One region of the Gulosibacter sp. ACHW.36C genome, then DNA from elsewhere that is predicted to be linked to it. Evidence: riboswitches for the same ligand, from Rfam matches in the RefSeq annotation. Region 1 holds a riboswitch; the other holds the start of a gene.
The links. A riboswitch is a leader RNA that binds a small molecule or an ion and turns the genes downstream of it on or off. The one in region 1 is predicted to bind FMN.
Positions count from the first base shown of each region.

Region 2: linked by a shared signal. The riboswitch ahead of M3M28_RS00085 (ABC transporter permease) and the one ahead of ribD (bifunctional diaminohydroxyphosphoribosylaminopyrimidine deaminase/5-amino-6-(5-phosphoribosylamino)uracil reductase RibD) in region 1 are both predicted to bind FMN.

Region 1 is NZ_CP097160.1:576,315-583,864, forward strand. It holds gene M3M28_RS02530 (carbon-nitrogen hydrolase family protein) at 1-539, shown strand, start outside; gene M3M28_RS02535 (APC family permease) at 593-1,933, shown strand; gene ribH (6,7-dimethyl-8-ribityllumazine synthase) at 2,200-2,694, opposite strand; gene ribB (3,4-dihydroxy-2-butanone-4-phosphate synthase) at 2,691-3,323, opposite strand; gene M3M28_RS02550 (riboflavin synthase) at 3,320-3,931, opposite strand; gene ribD (bifunctional diaminohydroxyphosphoribosylaminopyrimidine deaminase/5-amino-6-(5-phosphoribosylamino)uracil reductase RibD) at 3,933-4,988, opposite strand; FMN riboswitch at 5,071-5,219, opposite strand; gene M3M28_RS02560 (Dyp-type peroxidase) at 5,289-6,512, opposite strand; gene M3M28_RS02565 (copper chaperone PCu(A)C) at 6,515-7,042, opposite strand; gene M3M28_RS02570 (hypothetical protein) at 7,123-7,550, opposite strand, start outside.
Region 2 is NZ_CP097160.1:10,888-18,437, forward strand. It holds gene M3M28_RS12720 (hypothetical protein) at 1-111, opposite strand, end outside; gene M3M28_RS00060 (exodeoxyribonuclease III) at 182-1,018, opposite strand; gene pyrE (orotate phosphoribosyltransferase) at 1,058-1,609, shown strand; gene M3M28_RS00070 (septum formation family protein) at 1,612-2,091, shown strand; gene M3M28_RS00075 (TrmH family RNA methyltransferase) at 2,101-2,739, opposite strand; gene M3M28_RS00080 (ABC transporter substrate-binding protein) at 2,757-3,785, opposite strand; gene M3M28_RS00085 (ABC transporter permease) at 3,778-4,719, opposite strand; FMN riboswitch at 4,704-4,827, opposite strand; gene M3M28_RS00090 (cysteine hydrolase family protein) at 4,876-5,418, opposite strand; gene M3M28_RS00095 (GntR family transcriptional regulator) at 5,480-6,304, opposite strand; gene M3M28_RS00100 (ABC transporter ATP-binding protein) at 6,392-7,216, shown strand; gene M3M28_RS00105 (ABC transporter permease) at 7,219-7,550, shown strand, end outside.

The DNA of each region.
Region 1 (7,550 bases):
GCGGCGAAATCGCCGGCCGCTACCGCAAGGTGTTCCCGTGGCGCCCCACCGAGCCCTACGCCTCGGGCGAGCGCTTCGAGGTCGTCGACCTGCCCGGCCTCGGCCGCGTCGGCATCTCGATTTGCTACGACGCCTGGTGGCCCGAGGCCACCCGCCACCTCGCCTGGATGGGCGCCGAGGTCGTGCTCAACATCGTCAAGACGACGACGCCCGACCGCAAGCAGGAGCTCGTGCTCGCGCAGGCGAACGCGATCGTGAACCAGAACTTCACCGTGAGCGTGAACACGGCCGGCCCGATCGGCCGCGGCCGCAGCATCGTCGTCGACCCCGAGGGCAGCCCGATCGCCACCGCCGGCGAGGCGCCCGAGGTGCTCGTCGTCGAGCTCGACCTCGACGAGGTCGCACGCGTGCGGCGCGACGGCACCGAGGGCTCGGTCGTGCCGTGGCGCCAGTTCGCCGACGGTGACGCCGCGGTGCCGCTGCCGCTCTACAACGGCCGACTCGACCCCACGACCTGGCGACCCGGCGCGGGCGCGTAGCCGCGCATCCGGCCGCTCAACCACTTCCCCCTCATCGCTCGAATGGACCAGCAATGACCGATACCACCCACCTCAACCGCACGCTCGGCCTGCGCTCGCTCGTGCTGTTCGGGCTCGCCTACCTCACCCCGATGATCGTGCTCGGCATCTTCGGCGTCATCGCGAGCGCGAGCGCCGGGGCGAGCGCCTCGGCCTACCTCATCGCGCTCATCGCGATGCTCTTCACCGCCGCGAGCTACGGGCGCCTCGCCGCCCGCTTCCCGGTCGCGGGCTCGGCGTACACCTACGTCGGCCGCTCGATCGACGGCCGCGCCGGGTTCCTCGTCGGCTGGGCCGTTCTGCTCGACTACCTGTTCCTGCCCATGGTGATCTGGCTCATCGGCGCCTCGTACCTCTCGACGGCGGTGCCGGGCGTGCCGAGCTGGGTGTGGATCATCGCATTCATTCTCATCACGACCGCGCTGAACATCATCGGCATCAAGGTGGCCGACCGCGTGAACTTCGTGCTCATGGCCTTCCAGTTCCTCGTCATCGCAATCTTCGTCGTGCTCAGCATTGCGAGCGTCGTGGGCGCGGATGGTGCGGACGCGCTCGTGAGTGCCTCGCCGTTCGTGGGCGAGAACGCCCAGTTCTCGAACGTCATCGCGGCGGCGGCGGTCGCGGCCTACTCGTTCCTCGGCTTCGACGCCGTCACGACGCTCACCGAAGAGACGAAGAACCCGCAGAAGGTCATGCCCCGCGCGATCCTGCTCATCGCCCTCATCGGCGGCGGCATCTTCATCGTCGTCACCTACTTCACGCAGCTCGTGCATCCGGGCGGCACTTTCACCGACGAGTCGTCGGCCGCGTTCGAGATCGCGCAGACGATCGGCGGCAACGTGTTCTCGGCGATCTTCGTCGCGGGCCTCATCATCGCCCAGTTCACCTCGGGCCTCGCCGCGCAGGCCTCGGGCTCGCGCCTGCTCTACGCGATGGGCCGCGACGGTGTGCTGCCAAAGCGCATCTTCGGGGTCCTCCACCGCGGCTTCCAGACCCCGTGGGGCTCGATCGTCGTCGTCGGTGTCGTGGGCCTCATCGCGATGTTCCTCGACGTCGCCACGTCGACCTCGTTCGTGAACTTCGGCGCGTTCATCGCCTTCGCGATGGTGAACATCTCGGTCATCGTGCTCGCCGTGAAGGCACGTCGCGAGGGCAAGCGGGTCAACGTGCTGCTCGACTACGTCGCGCCCTCGATCGGCGCGATCGTCATCATCGGCCTGCTCACGCAGCTCGACTCGAACGCCCTCATCATTGGCGCCGTCTGGCTCGTGATCGGCATCGTCATTCTTGCGTCGCTCACGGGTGGCTTCCGCCGGCAGCCGCCGCAGGTCGAGGGCGAGGCGTTCTCGGGCTAGCGCGAGCGCCGCGCCGCGGCGCTAATGACAGTGGCGCTGTCAGCGATGCGGCTGAGTGGAAGTGGCGCTGACGGCCTCGGGGAGCGCGAATGCCTTCGCCGGACCCAGACGTTCACGACGTGCCAGGCAACTCCCTCGACGCCAACCTTGCGGAGCATCTTGCGCGCGCCGAGGTGAATCAGTGCATCTCGTAAGGCCCGGTCGCACGCGTCGTTGCGCATGCGCGGCACCCGAGCGACCGAAGTGAACGCCGACCTAACCGGGTCTCAGCCTCGCGGGTACTCAGCGAGTGCCACGACGGTCGCGATCGCCGCCTCCGCCGCCTCGGCGCCCTTGCGCTCGAGCGAGCCGGGCAGGCCCGAGCGCTCGAGGGCCTGCCCGACGGTGTCGCAGGTGAGGACGCCGAAGCCGACGGGAATGCCGGTGTCGAGCGCGACGCGACCGAGCCCATCCGTCGCCGCGTGGCAGACATAGTCGAAGTGCGGGGTGCCGCCGCGCACGACGACGCCGAGCGCGACGATCGCGTCGGGCGCCTGGGGGCTGCAGGCGATGCGCATCGCCGCGACCGAGAGCTCGAAGGTACCGGGCACGCGGATCACCTCGGCGGTGCCGCCGGCCGCCTCGACGACGGTGATGGCGTCGGCGAGCATCGCGTCGGTGATGTCGCGGTGCCAGCTCGCGACGACGATCGCGACGCGCAGCGAGCCCGCCGACGAGTCGAGGTGCGAGAGATTAATGGTGGGGGCGCCTTCGCGGCTCATGCAACGGTCCTTTCGTGAGAGGTGCGGTGCGCCCGCAGCTCGGCAATGGTGATGAGGGGGAGGCCCTCGCGCTCGGCGAGCGCGGCGGCCTCGGGGTAGCGCATGACCTCGCCCGAGTCGTGCACGAGCTCGGCGATCGCGCCGACCTCGCCCGTGCCGGCAAGGCGCATAAGGTCGACGGCTGCCTCCGTGTGGCCGGCGCGGGCGAGCACGCCGCCGGGCACGGCGCGCAGCGGCAGCACGTGGCCGGGGCGGATGAGGTCGCTCGGCTTCGCGTCAGGGTTCGCGAGCGCGCGCAGCGTCGTCGCGCGGTCGGCGGCCGAGATGCCCGTAGTGATGCCGACGGCGGCGTCGACCGAGACGGCGTAGGCGGTGCGCAGCGAGTCCTGGGTCTGCGCGACCATGAGGGGCAACTCGAGGGCATCGGCACGTGCCGCCGGCAGGGGCGCGCAGAGGTAGCCGGAGGAGTGGCGCACGACCCAGGCGACCCACTTCGCACTCGCGCGATCGGCGGCGAAGATCGCGTCGACCTCGTTCTCGCGGTCGGCCGCGTCGGCGACGAGCACGGGCAGACCGGCGCGGAGGGCGTCGATGGCCCGATCGAGGTCGGGGGAGCCGGTCGTGCTCATCGCGCCTCCTCCTCTCGCCACTGCAGCATGCGCTCGACGTACTTCGCGAGCACGTCGACCTCGAGGTTCACGCGGGCGCCGACCTCGAGGGCACCGAGCGTCGTGTCGCGCGAGGTCGTCGGGATGATCGAAACGCCGAAGCCGCGCGCCGTGACGCCGGTGACGGTGAGCGAAATGCCGTCGACTGCGACCGAGCCCTTCTCGGCGACGTATCGCAGCAGCTCGCGGGGCGCCTCAAACACGAGGTCATCCCAGCGCTCGCCCGCGGTGCGGGAGGCGAGGGTCGCGACCCCGTCGACGTGGCCCTGCACGATGTGCCCGCCGAGTCGGGCGGATGCGGCGAGCGCGCGCTCGAGGTTGACCGGCGCGCCGGGCGCGAGGTCGCCGAGCGCGGTGCGGCGCAGCGTCTCGGGCAGCACGTCGGCGGTGAAGCTGCCGTCGGCGACCGTGACGACGGTGAGGCAGACGCCGCTGACGGCGATCGAGTCGCCGGGGGTGGCATCGTCGGTGACGCGGGGCGCGCGGATCTCGAGGCGAGCATCCGGCTGCCCCGGCTCGTGGTCGAGGCGCAGCACCTCGCCGCGCGCTTCGATGAGTCCAGTGAACATTTCAGGCTCCTTCTGGGGTGGGGTCGGTGGCGCGGCGGGCGCGCAGGAAGACGTCGGGGCCGAGGGGCTCGGGGGCGTCGAAGCGCCAGCGGCGCGCGTTGGCGAGCGTGCTGACGCCGAACGGTGCGACCGCGGCGGTGCCTTCGCCGAGCAACAGCGGCGCGAGGTAAACGTGCAGTTCGTCGACGACATCCGCGCGCAGCAGCGCCGCGGCGACGGTCGCGCCGCCCTCGACGAGGACGTGGTGGATGTGCCGCTCGGCCAGCTCGGCGAGCGCCACGGTGACGTCGTGGGTGCGCAGCTGCAGCAGCGGCGCGAGGCCGGCGCGCAGCTGGGCGGATGCGGGCAGCTCGCGGGCGCCGAGCACGACCCGAACCGGCTGCTCGGGCAGGAGGGCGCCTTCGGGCGTGCGGGCCGTGAGCGCGGGATCGTCGGCGAGGGCGGTGCCGGTGCCGACGGCGATGGCGTCGACCCGGCCGCGGACGCCGTGCGCGTGGGCCCGCGCGGCGGGGGAAGTGATCCACTGGCTCGTGCCGTCGGCGGCGGCGATCTTGCCGTCGAGCGTCAACGCGAGCTTGAGCGTGACGAAGGGGCGGCCGAGCCGAGCCGGCGTGGCCCAGGCGCGGATGAGCTCGCCGGCGCTCGCGGCCTCGAGGCCTGCGTACACCGTGGCGCCGGCGGCACGCAGCCGCGCGGCACCACCCGCTGCGGCGGGGTTCGGGTCGTCGACGGCATAGATGACCTCGTCGATGCCCGCGTCGAGCAGGGCATCGACGCACGGCCCGGTGCGGCCGGTGTGATTGCACGGCTCGAGGGTGACCACGGCGGTGGCGCCGCGCACGTCGAGGCCGCGAGCCCGCGCATCCGCGAGCGCCGCGACCTCGGCGTGCGCCGTGCCAGCGCCGCGGTGCCAGCCCTCGCCGAGCACCTCGCGCGGCGCCGAGGCCGGGCCGGGCGCGAGCAGCACGGCACCGACGCGCGGGTTTGGGCCGCGCTCGGGGCCGCGAGCGGCGAGCTCGATGGCGCGCCGCATCGCGTCGACGGGGGTGAGTTGCACTGCGTTTCCTTCCGGTGTCGAACCACACCGGGGAAACGAGACGCGTGCACGCAATCACGCCACTGCCGAGGAGACCTCGGCAGCCATGCACCTCCCATCCAGACTTTGACTGTCGGCTCTGGAATTCCACCAGATCAGCGCGGCTCGTGCCCGACGCCGAGGCGTCGGGCACGGGCTGCGGTCGCGGGCTATCACCGCCGGTTCGGACTTTCACCGACCCCGGAGCATGTTGCTGGCGGTAACCCTACGCAGCCGCACCCCGTGCCACAAGACCCCCGTCGTAACACTTCGCCACGCGCGCTAGGCGTCGAACAGCGCCTGCCCGGGGAAATCGCCGGTCACCGGCGGGATCGCGAACACCGCCGAGCCGATCGGCGTCGTCCAGGTGTTGAGCAGGTCGGCGTCGGCGAGGCGCTGCTGAATCGGCACGTACTGCAGCGTCGGATTCGCCTGGAACGACGCGAACAGCAGCCCCGAGTTCGAGACCTGCGCGCCCTGGCCGCCCACCGCATCCTCGCCCGCCGCAGGGGAGACGGGGAGGTCGTAGTTGTAGGGCTGGCGGAAGATGCGCTGGCTCGGGTCGTCGGGGCGCGAACGCCGCACGTGGCTCGCCGCGTTGATCACGGTGAAGCCCTGCGGGGTGACCGCCTCGAAGTCGGGCTCGTCGTGCTCGTGCGTGCCGGTGAGCGGCGCGCCCGTGTCGAGGCGGCGCCCCACCGAGGCCTCGCGGCCGGGCCGGTCGACCTCGTCCCACGTCTCGAGGTTCATCTCGATGCGCCGCAGCACGAGGCTCGTGCCGCCCTGCAGCCAGCCCGGTTCGGTAATGCGCACGACCGTCTCGAACTCGTCGGTGCCCGGGATCGGGTTCGAGGTGCCGTCGAGTTGCCCGAACAGGTTGCGCTGCGTCGTGGCGGGCTTCGCGACGCCGTGGGCGTTGCGGAACCCCTGCTGCTGCCAGCGAATCGTCGTGTACGCCCGCGCATCCTTGAGCAGCATGCGCTGCGCGTGCGCGACCGCGAGCGGGTCGTCGCCGGTCACGAGCAGCAGCAGCTCGCCCTCGCTCCAGTGATCCTCGAGCGCATCGATCGAGAACGCCGGCAGCTGCGCGAGCCACTCGGGCCGCGCGGCGGGGTTCACCCGCTCGACGAGGCCCGGGCCGAAGCCGAACGTCACCGCGAGGTTCGCGGGCTGCTCGGCGAGCTCGGGCTCCTGGTCGCCGATCGGCGCGGCGCCCTGGGTGAGGCGCGTCGCGTCGTCGTGGAGGAGCCCCAGCAAGCTCGCGATGCGGTCGCGCTCGAGCCCCGGTGCGAGGTCGAGCCCGATGAACACGGCGTGCGCCGACTCGACGCCGAGGCCCGGCGGCAGGGATGCGTCGTTCGCCTCGCGGCGCTGCTGGCCGAGCGGCGCGGCCTCGGTGAGGCGCTCGTTCAGGCGCACCCCCGCCACGCCCGCGGCCGCGCCGACGCCGATGGCGGCGGCGCCGACGAGCACGTCGCGGCGCCGCGGCCCCCGAACGGCGGCCATGACTAGTGCCCCTCGTGCCCGGACTCGGGCGCGTAGGTTTCTTCGGCGCCGGTGTACTCCTTCGCCGTCGCGGTGAAGTCGACCTCGGTGCCGTCGTCGAGCGTCAGCGTCACCGCGACCTCGTCGCCGGGCTCGATCGCCGACTCGAGGCCCATCGGCATGATGTGGTTGCCACCGGGCTGCAGCTCGAGCGTCTCGCCGTCGGCGATCGCGAAGCCGCCCTCGATCTCTTGCATGAGGCTCGAGCCGTCGGACTGCACGATCGTCTCGTGCAGCTCGGTCATCGAGGCGCCCTCGACCGTGGCTGACTCGATGACGACATCGTGGCCCGACGTGTTCTCGATCGACGCGAACACGCCGGTCATGTCGGTATCGGTCGCCTTCACCCACGGGTCGGTGATGATGAGGGCCGCGTCGTCGGCGCCGGCCTGGGCGCCGCTGCAGCCGGCGAGGGTGGCGGCGAGGAGGCCCGCCGCGGCGAGTGCGGTGAGGGTCCGGAAGGTCGTGGTGGCGGTACGGAAAATAGACATAGGGATGCTCCTGAGTGCGTTGGCGATGTGGCAGGGCCGGGGGTCGTCGCGCACAGCGAGCACCCCGTCTGCCGGGGGAGCTACGCCAGGATGGAGTGCGCGAGGAATACGCGCGACGGCGGCCCTCGTCGGGGTGCCGTCGCGGCGACGCGGGCCGCGAGGCGCGGCACCCACGGCAGCGCGAGGGGTGCCGGGGCCGCGCTCGGGCGCGGCGTGACGGCCCGCACGAGCACGAGCAGGAACGCGAAGAACTCGCGCGCCGTCGTGGCGACGAGCCTCAGGCGGCGCAGGATCGCCTCACCGAAGAACAGGACGAGCGTCGTCGCGAGCGCCGCGACGCCGTGCATCGCCCACATGAGTGGGGTGTCGTGGCCGAGGTGCACCGAGACCGACGCTGACTGGGTGTGCGCGGCGATCGCGCTCGCCATCTCGGCGTTCGACGCGTGGTGGTGTGCGAGGGTGCCGCCGCCGACGCCGGCGGGCGCGCCGATCGTGAAGATCGCGTGGA
Region 2 (7,550 bases), 570 kb from region 1:
GGGTGCGGCGGGAGCGGGAGCGGGTGCCGCGGCGGGCGCGGCCCGGGGAGCCTCGCGCGGCTCCTCGAACCCCGGGGGATTCCCGATCGGCGGCAACAGTGGCATGGTCATGGAACTATCCAAGCGGTCGGTGGCCGTCGGCGCATCACCGCGACGGATGAGCGGCCATCGGCCAAGCGCGCTAGAAGATCATCGGGGCGTCGTCGTCGAGTGCGGTGTCGACGTCGAGCTCGACCACGACTGGCACGTGGTCGCTCGGGCCGTCGCCCTTGCGCTCGTCGCGCGCGATCTCGGCGTCGACGACGAGCTCGTCGAACTCGGGTGTGCCGAGAATGAAGTCGATGCGCATGCCCTCGTTGCGGGGGAAGCGCAGCTGCTGGTAGTCCCAGTAGGTGTAGCCCTCAACACCGCGGCTGCGCAGGGCATCGATAAGCCCGTCGTCGAGGAACGCCTGGAACGCGTCGCGCTCGGGCTTCGTCACGTGGGTGCGGCCTTCGAAGAACTCCATGCTCCACACGTCGTGGTCTTCGGGCGCGATGTTGAAGTCGCCCATGATCGCGAGCGGCTCGCCGGGGTGCGAGTCGCGGCGCGCGGCGACCGAGCGGCGCAGCGCCGCGAGCCACTCGAGCTTGTACGGATAGTGCGGGTTGTCGATCTCGCGGCCGTTCGGCACGTAAAGCGACCAGAGGCGCACGCCCTCGATCGTGACGCCGAGCGCGCGGGCCTCCATCGGCAGCGAGCCGTCGTCAAGCGGCTTGCCGAAGCCCGGCATGTCGGCGAAGTCGTGCACGACCTCCTCGATCGGCAGGCGTGACGCGAACGCGACGCCGTTCCACTGGTTCTTGCCGTAGGCGATGACCTCGTAGCCGGCCTGCTCAAACTCCTCGTAGGGGAACTGCTCGGGCTTGCACTTGATCTCTTGCATCGCGAGTACGTCGATGTCGGCGTTCTGCAGGTAGTCGACGACGCGACCCTTGCGGGTGCGGATGGAGTTGACGTTCCACGTGGCGATGCGCATGGCTCTACCGTATCGGCCTTGGCCGGTACGCTTGGTCACGTGACCGACGCGCGTACTCAGCTCATTCAGCTCATTTCCGACGAGGCCGTTTTCCACGGGGACTTCACCCTCACGAGCGGCAAGAAGGCGAGCTACTACATCGACCTGCGCAAGCTTTCGCTCGACCACCGGGCCGCGCCGCTGATCGGCCAGGTGCTGATCGACCTCGTGGCCGAGTTCGAGCCGGATGCGGTGGGCGGCCTGACGATGGGCGCCGACCCGCTCGCGAACGCGGTGCTGCACCAGTCGGTCGCGCAGGGCGCGCCGATCAACGCGTTCGTCGTGCGCAAGGAGCCGAAGGACCACGGCCGTGGCAAGCAGGTCGAGGGCCCCGACGTCGACGGCAAGCGCGTCGTCGTGCTCGAGGACACCTCGACGACCGGCGGCTCGCCGCTCGCCGCCGCCGCTGCGCTTGAGAAGGCCGGCGCGACCGTCGTCGGCGTCTGCACCATCGTCGACCGTGCGACCGGCGCGGGCGAGCGCATCGAGGAGGCGGGCTACCCGTACCGCTACGCGATCGGGCTCGACGACCTCGGTCTCGCCGAGTCGTAGCCGTGGCCGCAGGCCGGCGCGGCATCGCGATCGCCGCTGCCGTGGTGGTGCTCCTCGTGGGTGCCGTCGTCGGCTGGCTCTGGCGACCGCTCGGCGTGCCCGAGGCGTCGCCGACGCCGACTCCGACCGAACCCCCGAGCATCTTCGAGGCCGAGGCGGGCACGTGCGTCGCCGAGTTCGACGACGCCTGGCAGCTCGAGTTTGACGATGTGCCGTGCTCGCAGCCGCACGCCGCCGAGGTGATCGGCACGGTCGACGCGACCGACTACGTCGACGCCGGTGCCGACTGGCCGGGCGACGACGCGCTCGCGGACTGGGCCGTGCTCGCGTGCGAGGGACTCGACGACTACCCGAGCGACATCACCGAACTGCAGGTGCGCTGGCCGCTCGAAGGAGACTGGGCCGCCGGCGAGCGCAACTACGTCTGCTTCTCGGTGACCGACGAAGCGGCCGCAACGGCTTCCGCCACGCCAACGCAGTAGCCCGCAAAACTACGGCCGGCGTCCGTAGACGTGCTGTAGCACCCAGTCGTGCATCGTCACGGCCGCGGCCGCCGACGCGTTGATCGAGCGCGTCGAACCGAACTGGGTGATCTCGATTACCTGCTCCGACGCATCCACGGCCTCCTGCGTGAGCCCCGGCCCCTCCTGCCCGAAGAGGAACACGCAGCGCTCGGGCAGCGCGGTGGTCTCGATCGGCACGCAGCCGGGCACATTGTCGATGGCGAGAATCGGCATGCCGGCCTCGCGCGCCCAGGCCGCGAACGCCTCGATCGTCTCGTGGTGCACGACGTGCTGGTAGCGGTCGGTGACCATGGCACCACGGCGATTCCACCGCTTGCGGCCGACGATGTGCACCGTGTTCGCGCCGAACGCGTTCGCGCTGCGCACGATCGAGCCGATGTTCATGTCGTGCTGCCAGTTTTCGATGGCGACGTGGAACGGGTGCCGCGTCGTGTCGAGGTCGTCGACGATCGCCTGCATCTTCCAGTACCGAAACCGGTCGATGACGTTGCGAGTGTCGCCGTGCTCCAGTAACTCGGGGTCGTACCGGGGGTCGTCGGGCCACTCGCCCTGCCAGGGGCCGACGCCCCACGTGCTCAACTCGTGCGTTGGTGACTGCTCATTCATCTCGCTCTATTGTGCCGCTACGCGCTCGGCAGCAGGGCGTTCGTGTAGAGCGACTCGGGCGCAACCTCGGTGTCGATGAGGCCCGACGAGAACATGAACTCGGCCATCGCGGCCCAGGTGTCGGGGTCGTTCGTGAGCAGCGGCGCATCGCCGAGCGGCTCCATGAGCGGGATCGTCGCGTTGAGCGTCGCGAGCGCAGCGGCCTTCTGCTCGTCGCTCGTGAGGGTGGGCACGTACTTCGCGGTGATCTTGACGGCCTCCTCCGGGTTCTCGGCGATGTACTCGATTGCTTTCTGCACGGCCTCGAGCACCCGGCTCACGTCGTCGCCGCGGTCGGCGATTGTCGCGGCATCGGCGGCCACGGCCGGGCCGACGAGGGTCGGATGCGCGGGGTCGACCGCGTCGATCGTGCGAATCGCGAAGCCCTGCTGCTCGAACTGCACGGCGTCGTTGTTCGCGAAGCCCATCACCGCATCCACACGCCCGCCCGACAGGGCTGCCTGCTGCGTGTAGCCGATGGCTTGGATGTCCACGTCGTCCTGGCTCAGGCCCGCCTCGTCGAGCATCGCAAGCAGCGCGAAGTAGGTCTGGCCGTAGAGGCCGGGCAGGCCGACGGTGTGGCCCTTGAGGTCCTCGGCCGTCGTGATCTCGGAGTCCTCCGGCACGATGAGCACCGCGGGGTAGGTGTTGTAGAGCGTTGCGACTGACTGCAGGTCGACGCCGCCCGCGGCAGCCTGCGTGATCTCGTCGCCGCCGGCGTAGACGAGCTGCTCGGTGCCGCCCTTGAGCGCGCCGAACAGCTCCTCGCTCTCGCCGTGGTGGCGCAGTTCGACGTTGACGCCGGCCTCGTCGAAGTAGCCGAGATCCTCGGCGACGTAGAACGGCGCGAACTGCACGTTCGGGGTGTAGGTGAGACCGATGGTGAGGGTGTCGCCGGATGCGCCGCTCGCTTCGGGCGAGGATGCGCCGCCTTGGCAGCCGGCGAGGGCGAGTGCCGCGGCGGCCGCGACTGCGGCGGCGCGGACGAGTCGGGTAAACCTAGACATGCGCGGATCCTTTGGGGGAGGGCTCGGCCGGTGGGACGAGGTGAATCTCGTCAGTGTCGAGCGAATCGAGCGAGTTGAGGGTGTCGGCAGAGCGGGCGCGCGAGCGGGCGGTGAGCACCGCATCCAGCACGCGCAAAATCGTGAACAGGCCGACGGCGAGGATCACGAGCATGATCAGGGTCGCGAACAGGCCTTCGGTGTCGTTCGCGTCGCGGAAAAGGGTGAGCAGCATGCCGAGGCCGCGGCCGCCCATCGTGAACTCGCCGACGACGGCGCCGGTGATCGAGAGGGCGGTGCCGGCGCGCAGGCCCGCGAGCACGCTCGGCATCGCGAGCGGCGCCTCGACCCAGAGCAGGGTCTGCCACCAGTTCGCGCCGTCGAGACGCGCCGCTTCGATGACATCGCTCGGCAGGGCGCGCACGCCGAGGATCGTCGTGACGAGCATCGGGAAGAACGCGACGACCGCGCAGAGCATGGCGATCGGGGTGAGGCCGTAGCCGATCCAGAGCGCGAGCAGGGGCGCGACCGCGACGGCGGGGATCGCCTGTGACGCCGTGACGTAGGGCGTGAGCGCAAGGTCGACCCACACGACGCGGGCGATGAGGTAGCCGAGGGGCACCGCCACGAGCACCGCGATGAGCGTGCCGAGCAGCGCTTCGACGAGGGTGACGCCGGTGTACTGCAGCAGTGGGCCGTCGACGATCTCGGTGAAAAAGCGCACCGCGAGTGCGCTGGGCGTGGGCAGGAACTCCTCGCTGATGACGCCGCTGCGCACCGCGAGCTCCCAAACCGTGAGGAGCACGACGGCGAGGGCCGCCGGCGCGACAAAGCGCGGCCAGGCGCGGCTCGTGCGCTCCATCGGGTCCTCCAGATCTGGCCCCGGGGTTACGCACTGCTCGACGTTCGTGAACGTCAGGTACCGCGCGCCTCCCATCCGGACTTTAACCGTCGGTTTCGGAATTGCACCGAATCAGCCGCATCGTGAGATGCGGGTCGCGGACTTTACCGCCGGCTCGGATTTTCACCGACCCCGGAGCACGTGTACTCGTTCGTTCACTGTACACGCGCCCCGGAACCAGGCGACGGTTTGTTACTGCCCGAGCAATTCGTCCGTGGTGACGAGGGTGATGAGCGGGTCGAGCAGGCCGAGGAGTTCGAGTGCCTTCGCGTGGGCGTCATCGGTGCCGCCAGCGCAGGCGTCGGTCACCACGATCACCTTGCGGCCAGCGTCGATGGCGCCGAGGGCGGTGCCGAGTACGCAGCAGTCGGTGGCGACGCCAGTAAGAATGAGCGGCGTCGTGATCGGCAGGCGGGCGAGTTCGTTGCCCCACTTCGAGAACATTGGGGCGTCGAGGGTGTCGGATGCGGTGAGCGAGCCGATCTCGAGCTCCCACGCTGGGTCGTCGGGCGGGAGTCGAGTGGTGGGCCAGCGGTCGTAGTACTCGCGCCAGGTGCCAACCTCGGCAGGGTCGCGCACGAAGCGGGTGAAGATGGGCGGCGTCGAGACGGCGGCCGCGAGCCGTTCGATGTTGCGCAGGGCGGCGTCGAAGCCGGCACAGCACCACACACTGTCGGGGTCTCGGAAGACCCGCTGCATGTCGATGGCAATGAGTTGTGCGTCGGCGGGAATCACGGTGCTGCCTCCGAGATCGAGTTGAAGGATGCTCTCCTATCGATTGTGCCCCGGCGCGGGCTCAGTCGGCAGTGGCTTGGTTCTGCAACTCATGGAATGCGGCGACCGAGGCCGATTCGCCTGAGGCCACGACGTGGCGGCGCGCAATGAGCTCGGCCATCAACGGGTCCTTCATCTGGATGGCGTTGACGATCTTCTCGTGCTCGCTCAGCGAGTCTTCGAGGCGACCTGGCAGCCGGATCGTCTGCTGCACGATCTGCTGGTAGGCGAGCTGGTTCATGAGCAGGTCGTAGTGCACGGAGAGCTTCTGGTTGTCGGCCCCGCGCACCAGGGTCGTATGGAAGTGATGAACGAGTTCGGAATAGGCCTGACGATCGCCCGCGGCAACCGCGTCCTTTTCTTTTTGGACATTGTCGATCAATACCTCGAGATCTTCAGTGTGGCCTCGGCGAGTAAGCAGATTGGCCGCGAGCCCTTCGAGAGATTCCTTGAGCTGAAAGAGTTCGATGACCTCGCGCTGCGTGGGCTTGCGCACAAATGTGCCGACGCGCGGGCGGATTTCGATGAGGCCTTCAATCTTCAATTGTTTAAAGGCTTCGCGAATCGGTGTGCGACTGACGTCGAGTTGTTCTGCGAGGCGAGTCTCCGCGAGGAGGTCGCCGGGCATGAACTCGCCGTTGACGATCTTCGCTCGGATGCGGTCAAGTACCGGCGCATCGTCGGGCTGCGGTGACCCCATGGCTACCTCCGTTGCATGCATGTGGCGGGCACTTATGACATTACAGGAGTGCTCTTGTATGCCACAAGCGGAGATCGAGCCCAACAATCTCGCCAAAATTGCCCGGAAAACATGCTTGACACGATGTTGTGACCTGGATACGGTCATGATGTCATGCATACAAGATGCGTCACGGTTGATCCATGTGGCGCACTTGACGAGGGGATGATGGTGACCACAATCACAGATGACCAAGTGTCGAAGACGACCGCCTCCACCACCACCGTGGAACTGATCGATTGCGCGATCACGTTCCCTGACCAAGGCTCGGGCACCTACACGGCCGTTCGAGATATTTCACTAACTGCTGAAGCGGGCAAATTCACTTCAGTTGTGGGGCCAACAGGTTCCGGTAAGTCGACAATTCTCAACATGTCGGCCGGGCTATTGAACCCAACTCAGGGCACCGTTCTGGTGAAAGGCCGCGAACTCAAGGGCCTGAATAAAGAAGCTGGATATCTCTTTCAGCAAGACGCACTGCTTCCGTGGCGTACGGCGCTCGATAACGTCGCGCTAGCGCTGAACTATCGGGGCATCTCTTCTGCCGAGGCGAAGAAGGAAGCCACAGAGTGGCTTGCTCGAGTCGGTTTGAAAGGGTTTGAGAAGCGGTTCCCCGCTCAGCTCAGCGGTGGACAGCGCCGGCGCGTATCCATGGCGCAGATGTGGATCACGAACCCAAGCCTGATCCTCATGGACGAACCGTTCTCTGCCCTGGACGTGCAAACACGCCTCGTCATGGAGGGCGAGCTGCTCAACCTGTGGTCGGCAAACCGTGCGGCCACGCTCTTTGTTACGCACGATTTGGACGAAGCCGTCGCGCTGTCGGACGAAATCATTGTGCTCAGCGCCGGTCCCGCGAGCAACATCGTTGGCCGCTTCGAAGTGCCACTTGAACGGCCCCGTGACTTGCTTGAGATCAAGCGCGACCCGGTGTTTCAGCGCATCTACAGCGAGGTCTGGGACTGCCTCAAAGAGGAAGTTATGAAGACGTACCACCTGACCGAGGGGGAGGCGGAGTAGCCATGACGCAACTCGCATCATCCACAGAAGCCCTGATCACCTCTTCGGAGAACAATACGAAGACCAAGGCCGTGCGTCCCGCGCAGCAACTGCGCGCGAAGAAGGCACGCATGCTGCTGTACCAGATCATCGTTGGCGTCATCCTGCTGGCCCTGTGGCAGCTGGGTTCGACAACGGGTGTGCTGGACACTTTCTTCTTTAGCGAACCCACGATGGTGTTCTCGCGCATCGTCGAATGGTTTGCGACGGGTTCGATCTACACCCACTTGATCGCGACGACGCAGGCGACGCTCCTCGCGTTCATCATCGGTGTTCTTGGCGGCATGGCGTTTGG